Regions from separate parts of the Rhizobium sp. CFBP 13644 genome, predicted to be linked through region 2. Evidence: predicted binding sites of a transcription regulator. Region 2 holds the regulator's gene; each other region holds the start of a gene.
The links. Region 2 encodes PhoB, which activates phosphate uptake and scavenging genes when phosphate is short. Its sites were predicted from a motif close to TGTCATNNANCTGTCAT; they were not measured.
Positions count from the first base shown of each region.

Region 1: the regulator PhoB is predicted to act here: its motif matches at 1,512-1,528, upstream of IFT53_RS22550 (bifunctional 2',3'-cyclic-nucleotide 2'-phosphodiesterase/3'-nucleotidase).
Region 3: the regulator PhoB is predicted to act here: its motif matches at 1,205-1,221, upstream of IFT53_RS05765 (YdcH family protein).

Region 1 is NZ_JACYVF010000014.1:46,703-48,965, reverse strand. Features, by position in the region: gene IFT53_RS22550 (bifunctional 2',3'-cyclic-nucleotide 2'-phosphodiesterase/3'-nucleotidase) at 1-1,434, opposite strand, end outside; gene IFT53_RS22545 (PilZ domain-containing protein) at 1,563-1,898, opposite strand; gene IFT53_RS22540 (DUF1203 domain-containing protein) at 1,991-2,263, opposite strand, start outside.
Region 2 is NZ_JACYVF010000001.1:708,148-710,410, reverse strand. Features, by position in the region: gene pstB (phosphate ABC transporter ATP-binding protein PstB) at 1-58, shown strand, start outside; gene phoU (phosphate signaling complex protein PhoU) at 151-867, shown strand; gene phoB (phosphate regulon transcriptional regulator PhoB) at 899-1,582, shown strand; gene IFT53_RS03340 (cold-shock protein) at 1,945-2,154, shown strand.
Region 3 is NZ_JACYVF010000002.1:151,936-154,198, reverse strand. Features, by position in the region: gene IFT53_RS05770 (sulfite exporter TauE/SafE family protein) at 94-861, shown strand; gene IFT53_RS05765 (YdcH family protein) at 968-1,144, opposite strand; gene IFT53_RS05760 (YdcH family protein) at 1,381-1,584, shown strand; gene purE (5-(carboxyamino)imidazole ribonucleotide mutase) at 1,632-2,099, shown strand; gene IFT53_RS05750 (5-(carboxyamino)imidazole ribonucleotide synthase) at 2,096-2,263, shown strand, end outside.

The DNA of each region.
Region 1 (2,263 bases), on a different contig from region 2:
GCCGGTGATGAGGACGGCCTGAACCGTGTTGGGATAGAGGTAGAGGTCGGCAACGTTCTTAATGGCGATGTCACCGGCGGGGACATCCGTATAATAGTCGGCTCCACCACGGCCACCAGACTTGAAAGGGGCGGCGGCCGAGAGAACCGGCAGATCCTTGTACTGCCCGTCTTTCAACATGTCCTTGATGTACCAGGTCTGGGCATTGGAAACGATCTGCACGGATGGATCATCCGCCACCAGCGCGAAATAGGAATAGAGCGGCGCGGTGCTCTTGCCCACGGCGCGGCGGACATAGGCCAGCGTCGCTTCGTGATCGGCCTTCACGGCAGCGATAACCTCCGCCTTGTCCTTCACGTCTGCGACGATCTTGCGGTTGTCATCGCGGTGATAGATCGGGCGTGCTTCGGTGGTGAAATCCACGATCTTCCAGCTCTTGCCGTCCTTTTCCAGCAGCAGGTCGATGAGGCCCATATGCGAGCCCCAGAAACCGCCCATGACGGCGGGCTTGCCCATCAGCGTGCCTTTGACGGGATCAACACCCTCAATGCCGTCCCAGGTCTTGGGGCCGGGAAAGACGAGATGCTGGTGGCCGGTGAAGACGGCATCGATGTCTTTGACCCCCGCGAGATAAAGCGAAGCGTTTTCCATGCGCTCGCTCTGACCCTTGCCATCGATGCCGGAATGCGACAGCGCGATGATGATATCGGCACCCTGTTCTTTCATGACAGGCACCCAGGCCTTGGCAGCATCGACGATATCGCGGGTCTGCGCCTTGCCCTCAAGGTTCTTGGCATCCCACATCATGATTTGCGGTGGCACGAAGCCGATAATGCCGACCTTGACCGGGCTTGTGGCGCCAGAGCCGTCCTTGATCTGCTTTTCGAGGATGACATACGGCTTGAAGAAAAGGTCGTCCTGCTTGGGGTCGGAGGCAAGCTGGCCCTTGGTGAGATTGGCGCAGACATAAGGGAAGCCCGCGCCGCCCAGCGTGTTGAACATGAAGTCGAGGCCGTAGTTGAACTCGTGATTGCCAAGCGTTCCGCAATCATAGCCCAGCACGTTCATGGCGTTGATGACGGGATGCTTGTCGCCAGCCTTCATGCCCCGCTCATAGGCAATATAATCGCCGAGCGGGTTGCCCTGAAGGAAATCACCATTATCCACCAGCATGGAATTACCAGCTTCTGCACGAATGGAATCAATGATGGAGGCCGTGCGCGCCAGCCCCAGCGTGTCGTTCGGCTTATCGGCGTAATAATCATAAGGGAAGACGTGCACATGGATGTCAGTCGTTTCCATAATGCGCAGATGCGCCTGGTTGCCCTGTGCGCGTGCCGCGAAGGGATGCAGCATCACAAGGGCTGATGAGGCGGCAATGCCTCCCAGCAGGGAACGTCGCGTGATGGGGTGAAGGCCTGTAAACGAAGACATGGAAACTCCTCGATGAAATCCTGGCTGCGTGGGGTGAGGGCAGCGTAAGATGAATTCAAGAGGAGTCCATCATCAAAATGACAGGCTTATGACTTGTCCCGGATTTTAAACCATCCGGTAAAACCGGCTTATCCTGCTAGCGTCGGCTTCACCTCATCATGGAAGAAGCGGAAGTAGGATGAAAGCTGCGCGAGTGTGTTGGTGGAAAGCTCCAGTTTAAGCCCCAGGCGGCTTCCGCGCTGCCACTGCACGATTCCCTCGATATAACCGAGATCCTCGCTCTCCACCTTCACCCGGCTTCCCTTCGCCGCAGCAAACGGCCCCTCAAGCTCAAGCGCCATGCCGGTGGCCGAAAGATCGACCACGCGGCCGCTTGCCGTCTGGTTTAGATAATGGACGGTTCCGTAAATGCGTGTCTTGCTGCGTCCGGCATTGCGATTTTGCATGTTTAAACTGCTGGTCATTCCATGGGGTCCACATTTGCTTTTGTCCAAAACTCGCATGGAAGGTTTGAGACCCCTTTAGAATATTGGATAAAATTACACGCAGTGGCGTTTCAGGCGCGGTCTATGCGGCATTGATAGCAATTGTTGCGGGCTGAGCGGACATGAACATAGGCGATGTCATCCCTTGCAAGAAGTTGTTCCGCTCGCTGGGTGATCAGCTCTGTCTGGGTAACGGCACCGGTCCCATAGACGATGCGATTGTCATGGCTATAGCCGCGTATGATGTAATCGGGGCTGTCCAACATGGCGGGCAGAATTCCATGCGATTCGTCAGGGGCGCATGATTCGGCGTGAATGAAGATCGGGCCGGTTTCCGCAAAAGG
Region 2 (2,263 bases):
GTTCACCAACCCGGATGACCAGCGCACACAGGACTATATCATGGGTCGCTTCGGCTGATCCTGCCCTCTGTCGTGTCATAGCATCCACGCCACCCCGCCTGAGCCTTCGAGCGCTTGGCGGGTGGCGTCATCTAACTGGAGAATTCGAACATGCCGACACCAAACCATATCATGTCCGCCTATGATGACGAGCTGAAGTTCCTGACCCGCCGGATCGCCGAAATGGGTGGCCTTGCCGAACAGATGTGCGCCGACGCTGTGCGTGCGCTGGTCAATTCGGACTCGGCCCTGGCGCAGAAGGTCATCTCTGACGACACCATTCTCGATCACGCCGAGCGCGAAATCGGCGACAAGGCGATCGTGACCATTGCCAAGCGCCAGCCCATGGCTGCCGACCTTCGCGAAGTTATCGGCACGCTGCGCATCGCCGCTGACCTAGAGCGCGTTGGCGACCTTGGCAAGAACACAGCCAAGCGCGTTCTCGCTGTTGCCGGCACAGGCGTTCCACGCAAGCTGGCCCGTGGCATCGAGCATCTCTCCGAGCTTGCTCTGGTTCAGCTCAAGGAAGTTCTGGATGTCTATTCGACCCGTTCGGTTGAAAAGGCGCAGGCCATCCGCGAACGTGACGAGGAAATCGACGCGATGTACACATCGCTGTTCCGCGAATTGCTGACCTACATGATGGAAGATCCGCGCAACATCACCACCTGCACGCATCTTCTGTTCTGCGCCAAGAACATCGAGCGCATTGGTGACCACGCGACCAACATCGCTGAAACCATCTACTACATGGCCACTGGCAGCCAGCCTGAAGGCGAACGCCCGAAGGACGATAGTTCCAACACGCTCGGTGCCGTAACTGAGTGAATTCTCTAAACGACTGGCGGAGTCTCTAGCCATGGTGCCCAAAATCGCAGTTGTCGAAGATGAAGAAGCCTTGAGCGTTCTTCTTCGCTACAATCTGGAATCCGAAGGTTACGACGTGGATACCATTCCACGGGGTGACGAAGCGGAAATCCGCTTGCAGGAACGCACGCCGGATCTGCTGATCCTCGACTGGATGCTTCCAGGCGTCTCCGGCATCGAGCTTTGCCGTCGTCTGAGAATGCGCCCGGAAACCGAGCGACTGCCGATCATCATGTTGACGGCACGTGGCGAAGAAAGCGAGCGCGTGCGTGGTTTGGCCACGGGTGCGGATGACTATGTCGTCAAGCCGTTTTCCACGCCTGAGCTGATGGCACGGGTTAAGGCAATGTTGCGCCGCGCCCGGCCGGAGGTTCTGTCCTCCGTGCTGAAATGCGGTGATATCGAGCTGGATCGCGAAACGCATCGTGTTCACCGCAAGGCCCGTGAAGTGCGGCTTGGACCAACCGAGTTTCGTCTTCTCGAGTTCCTCATGGTGTCACCCGGCCGCGTTTTCTCGCGCTCCCAGCTTCTCGATGGCGTCTGGGGTCACGATATCTATGTGGATGAGCGCACGGTGGACGTCCATGTCGGGCGCCTGCGCAAGGCACTCAACTTCTCCAGCATGCAGGATGTGATCCGTACCGTGCGCGGCGCCGGATATTCCATGGAAGCCTGACCAACGCACCGGGGCTGAAACGTCTCCCGTATGGTCTCAAAATCTCATGCACCGCTCCCAAAAGGGGCGGTGTTTTGCATTTGGCATAATGGATATCAATGCGTTAGCGCCGCTAGAAGCCGCCAGCAACCGGCGTGACCTGCACAGCTTCTGAGTGTTGATTTTAAGTTTCTGTAATTTAAAGTTTGACTCAGTGGCCAGAAGGCTCTATGTATTGGTCATCGATCTTTTGCTTGCTGAGCTTTGGTTACCGCGCGATTAGCACCGCGCTTTGAACTAACCCTTCCTTTCAAAAAAATCGCTACACCGCACACAGGACTCACGTTCTGTGACTTATAACTTATGCTTTGAAAGGGTTCATTATGACCACAGGCACAGTAAAATGGTTTAACTCCACCAAGGGCTTCGGCTTCATTCAGCCAGACAACGGCGGCGCCGATGCATTCGTGCACATTTCCGCTGTTGAGCGTGCAGGCATGCGCGAAATCGTAGAAGGCCAGAAGCTTTCCTACGATCTCGAGCGGGACAACAAGTCCGGCAAGATGTCTGCCTGCAATCTCCAGGCTGCTTAATACGGGTATCGACTTTCCTTTGACCACGGATGTACTGGCATTGTCGAAAGTTTGAGACCACCGAGGTCAGGCATGTTGCCTGGCCTTTTTTTATGCCGCAAGTCGGCCA
Region 3 (2,263 bases), on a different contig from region 2:
TTTCCGCAGACAGAACGCTTCCCGCGCAATCTGCACTCGTTTTCATATAGCAATTCCGATAGACCGGACAGGCGAAAGGATCAACCTTCATCCATGCTGCATGATTTTCATTTTTTTCTCGTCGCCATCCCCGCTGTCATCCTCGTTGGCCTTTCCAAAGGCGGGCTCGGCGGTGCGCTGGCATTGATGGGCGTGCCTTTGATGGCGCTGGCCGTGCCGCCGGTTCAGGCCGCGGCCATCTTTTTGCCGATCCTCGTGGTCATGGATCTGGTCGCGCTGATGGCATGGCGCAAATACAATCACCGCCAGACCCTGCTGCTTATGCTGCCGGGGGCGATTGCAGGGATTACGCTGGGATGGGCGATGTCCAGCATGATTTCAGCCGATGCCATGCGCCTTGTCGTGGCAAGCGTCACCATCATCTTTGTCATCCGCTATTTCTTCGAGGCTTATCGCACCGCGCGCGGCGGGCAGGAAGCACCGGCCAAAGCCCAGAACCCCGTCAAGGCGACCATCTGGTCCAGCCTTTCGGGCTATGCCAGCTTCGTGGCGCATGCAGGCGGCCCGCCCTTCCAGATTTACGTGCTGCCGCTGAAACTGGACCCCAAGGTCTATACCGGCATGAGCGTTCGCTTCTTCGCCATCATGAATGCGATCAAGCTCATCCCTTATTTTGCGCTAGGCGCGCTTGACTCCGCAAACCTCACGACATCCGCCATGCTGCTGCCGGTTGCCATGGTGGCCACCTTTGCCGGGGCAAAAGTGGTGAAATACATGAAGCCGGCGATCTTTTATCCATTGATGTACGCCATGGCCTTCCTGGCGGCGCTGAAGCTTCTGTGGGATGGGCTACCGATCTAGCCACGGTAAGCCAAACAAAAGGCCCTGATCGCGGTAGCAATCAGAGCCGGGCTTTCAGGCTGCGACGTAAACGATACTGACGTCAGGCAACAAAGATTTTAGGCGATTAATGCTTGGTGGAGGCTTGCAGCCTCTGCATTTCATCCTTCAGGCGCAGTTTCTTGCGTTTAAGATCCACAATCTGCCGATCATCTGAGGAGGGAGAAGCCAATACGGTTTCTAGCTCCTCCTCAAGAGCACCGTGTTTCTTTTCCAGCGATGCAATATGAGCCTGAATGGTCATGCGGCACGTCCTTCCTTGTTGAACCTACCTCCCGCGCTCCATCGCAGGAGTTTCAGGTTTACGACAGCAATGTGACATGGAACGCCGCGCTTGTCGAAGGCGAAATGAAGGCCATAATGGGGCAATTTGGTTGTAAGGGAAACTTCCCGTTACCGTGATTTGATGGTACAGGCACCAAGAGCGACAACAAAATAGCCGGATGGCGGTCCGGTTGTCTTAAAATGGGGAAGACAGAGATGCCCGATCAGGATCAGGCCGACGTTCGGCTGGTGCTTGCGCGACTTCGCCAGGAACACGAAGATTACGATGCGGCAATCAACGCCATGATGCAGACCAACTGCGAAGCGTTGCGCATTCAGCGCATGAAGAAGAAGAAGCTGGTTATCAAAGACAAGATGACACAGATCGAAGACCAGATTATTCCCGATATTATTGCCTGATACGGAGATCACCGTTGAGCACAGAAACACCGCCCGTCGCCATCATCATGGGTAGCCAGTCTGACTGGGAAACCATGAAAAACGCCGCCGATACGCTGGACGCGCTGGATGTGGAATATGAAGCGCGCATCATTTCCGCCCATCGCACGCCAGAGCGCATGTTCAGCTTTGCCAGCGGCGCGCGCGACGAAGGTTTCAAGGTCATCATCGCAGGTGCCGGTGGCGCAGCCCACCTGCCCGGCATGACAGCCGCCTTGACGCCGCTGCCGGTTTTCGGTGTTCCCGTACAGTCAAAAACCATGTCGGGTCAGGATAGCCTCTATTCCATCGTGCAGATGCCCGCCGGTATTCCCGTCGGCACGCTGGCCATCGGCCGCGCTGGCGCCATCAATGCAGCGCTGCTGGCCGCAGCGGTGCTGGCACTGTCTGACGAAGATCTGGCAGACCGGCTGGACGAATACCGCGCCCGCCAGACAGCCGCCATTGCAGAATACCCGCTGGATACGCCGCAATGACATCGAAACTTCAAGGGAAATCCGGGACCATCGGCATTATCGGTGGCGGTCAGCTTGCGCGCATGCTGGCCATGGCTGCTGCCCGCCTCAACTTCCGCACCATCGTGCTGGAACCGCAGGCCGATTGTCCGGCAGCACAGGTCTGCAATCGGCAGATCGTGGCC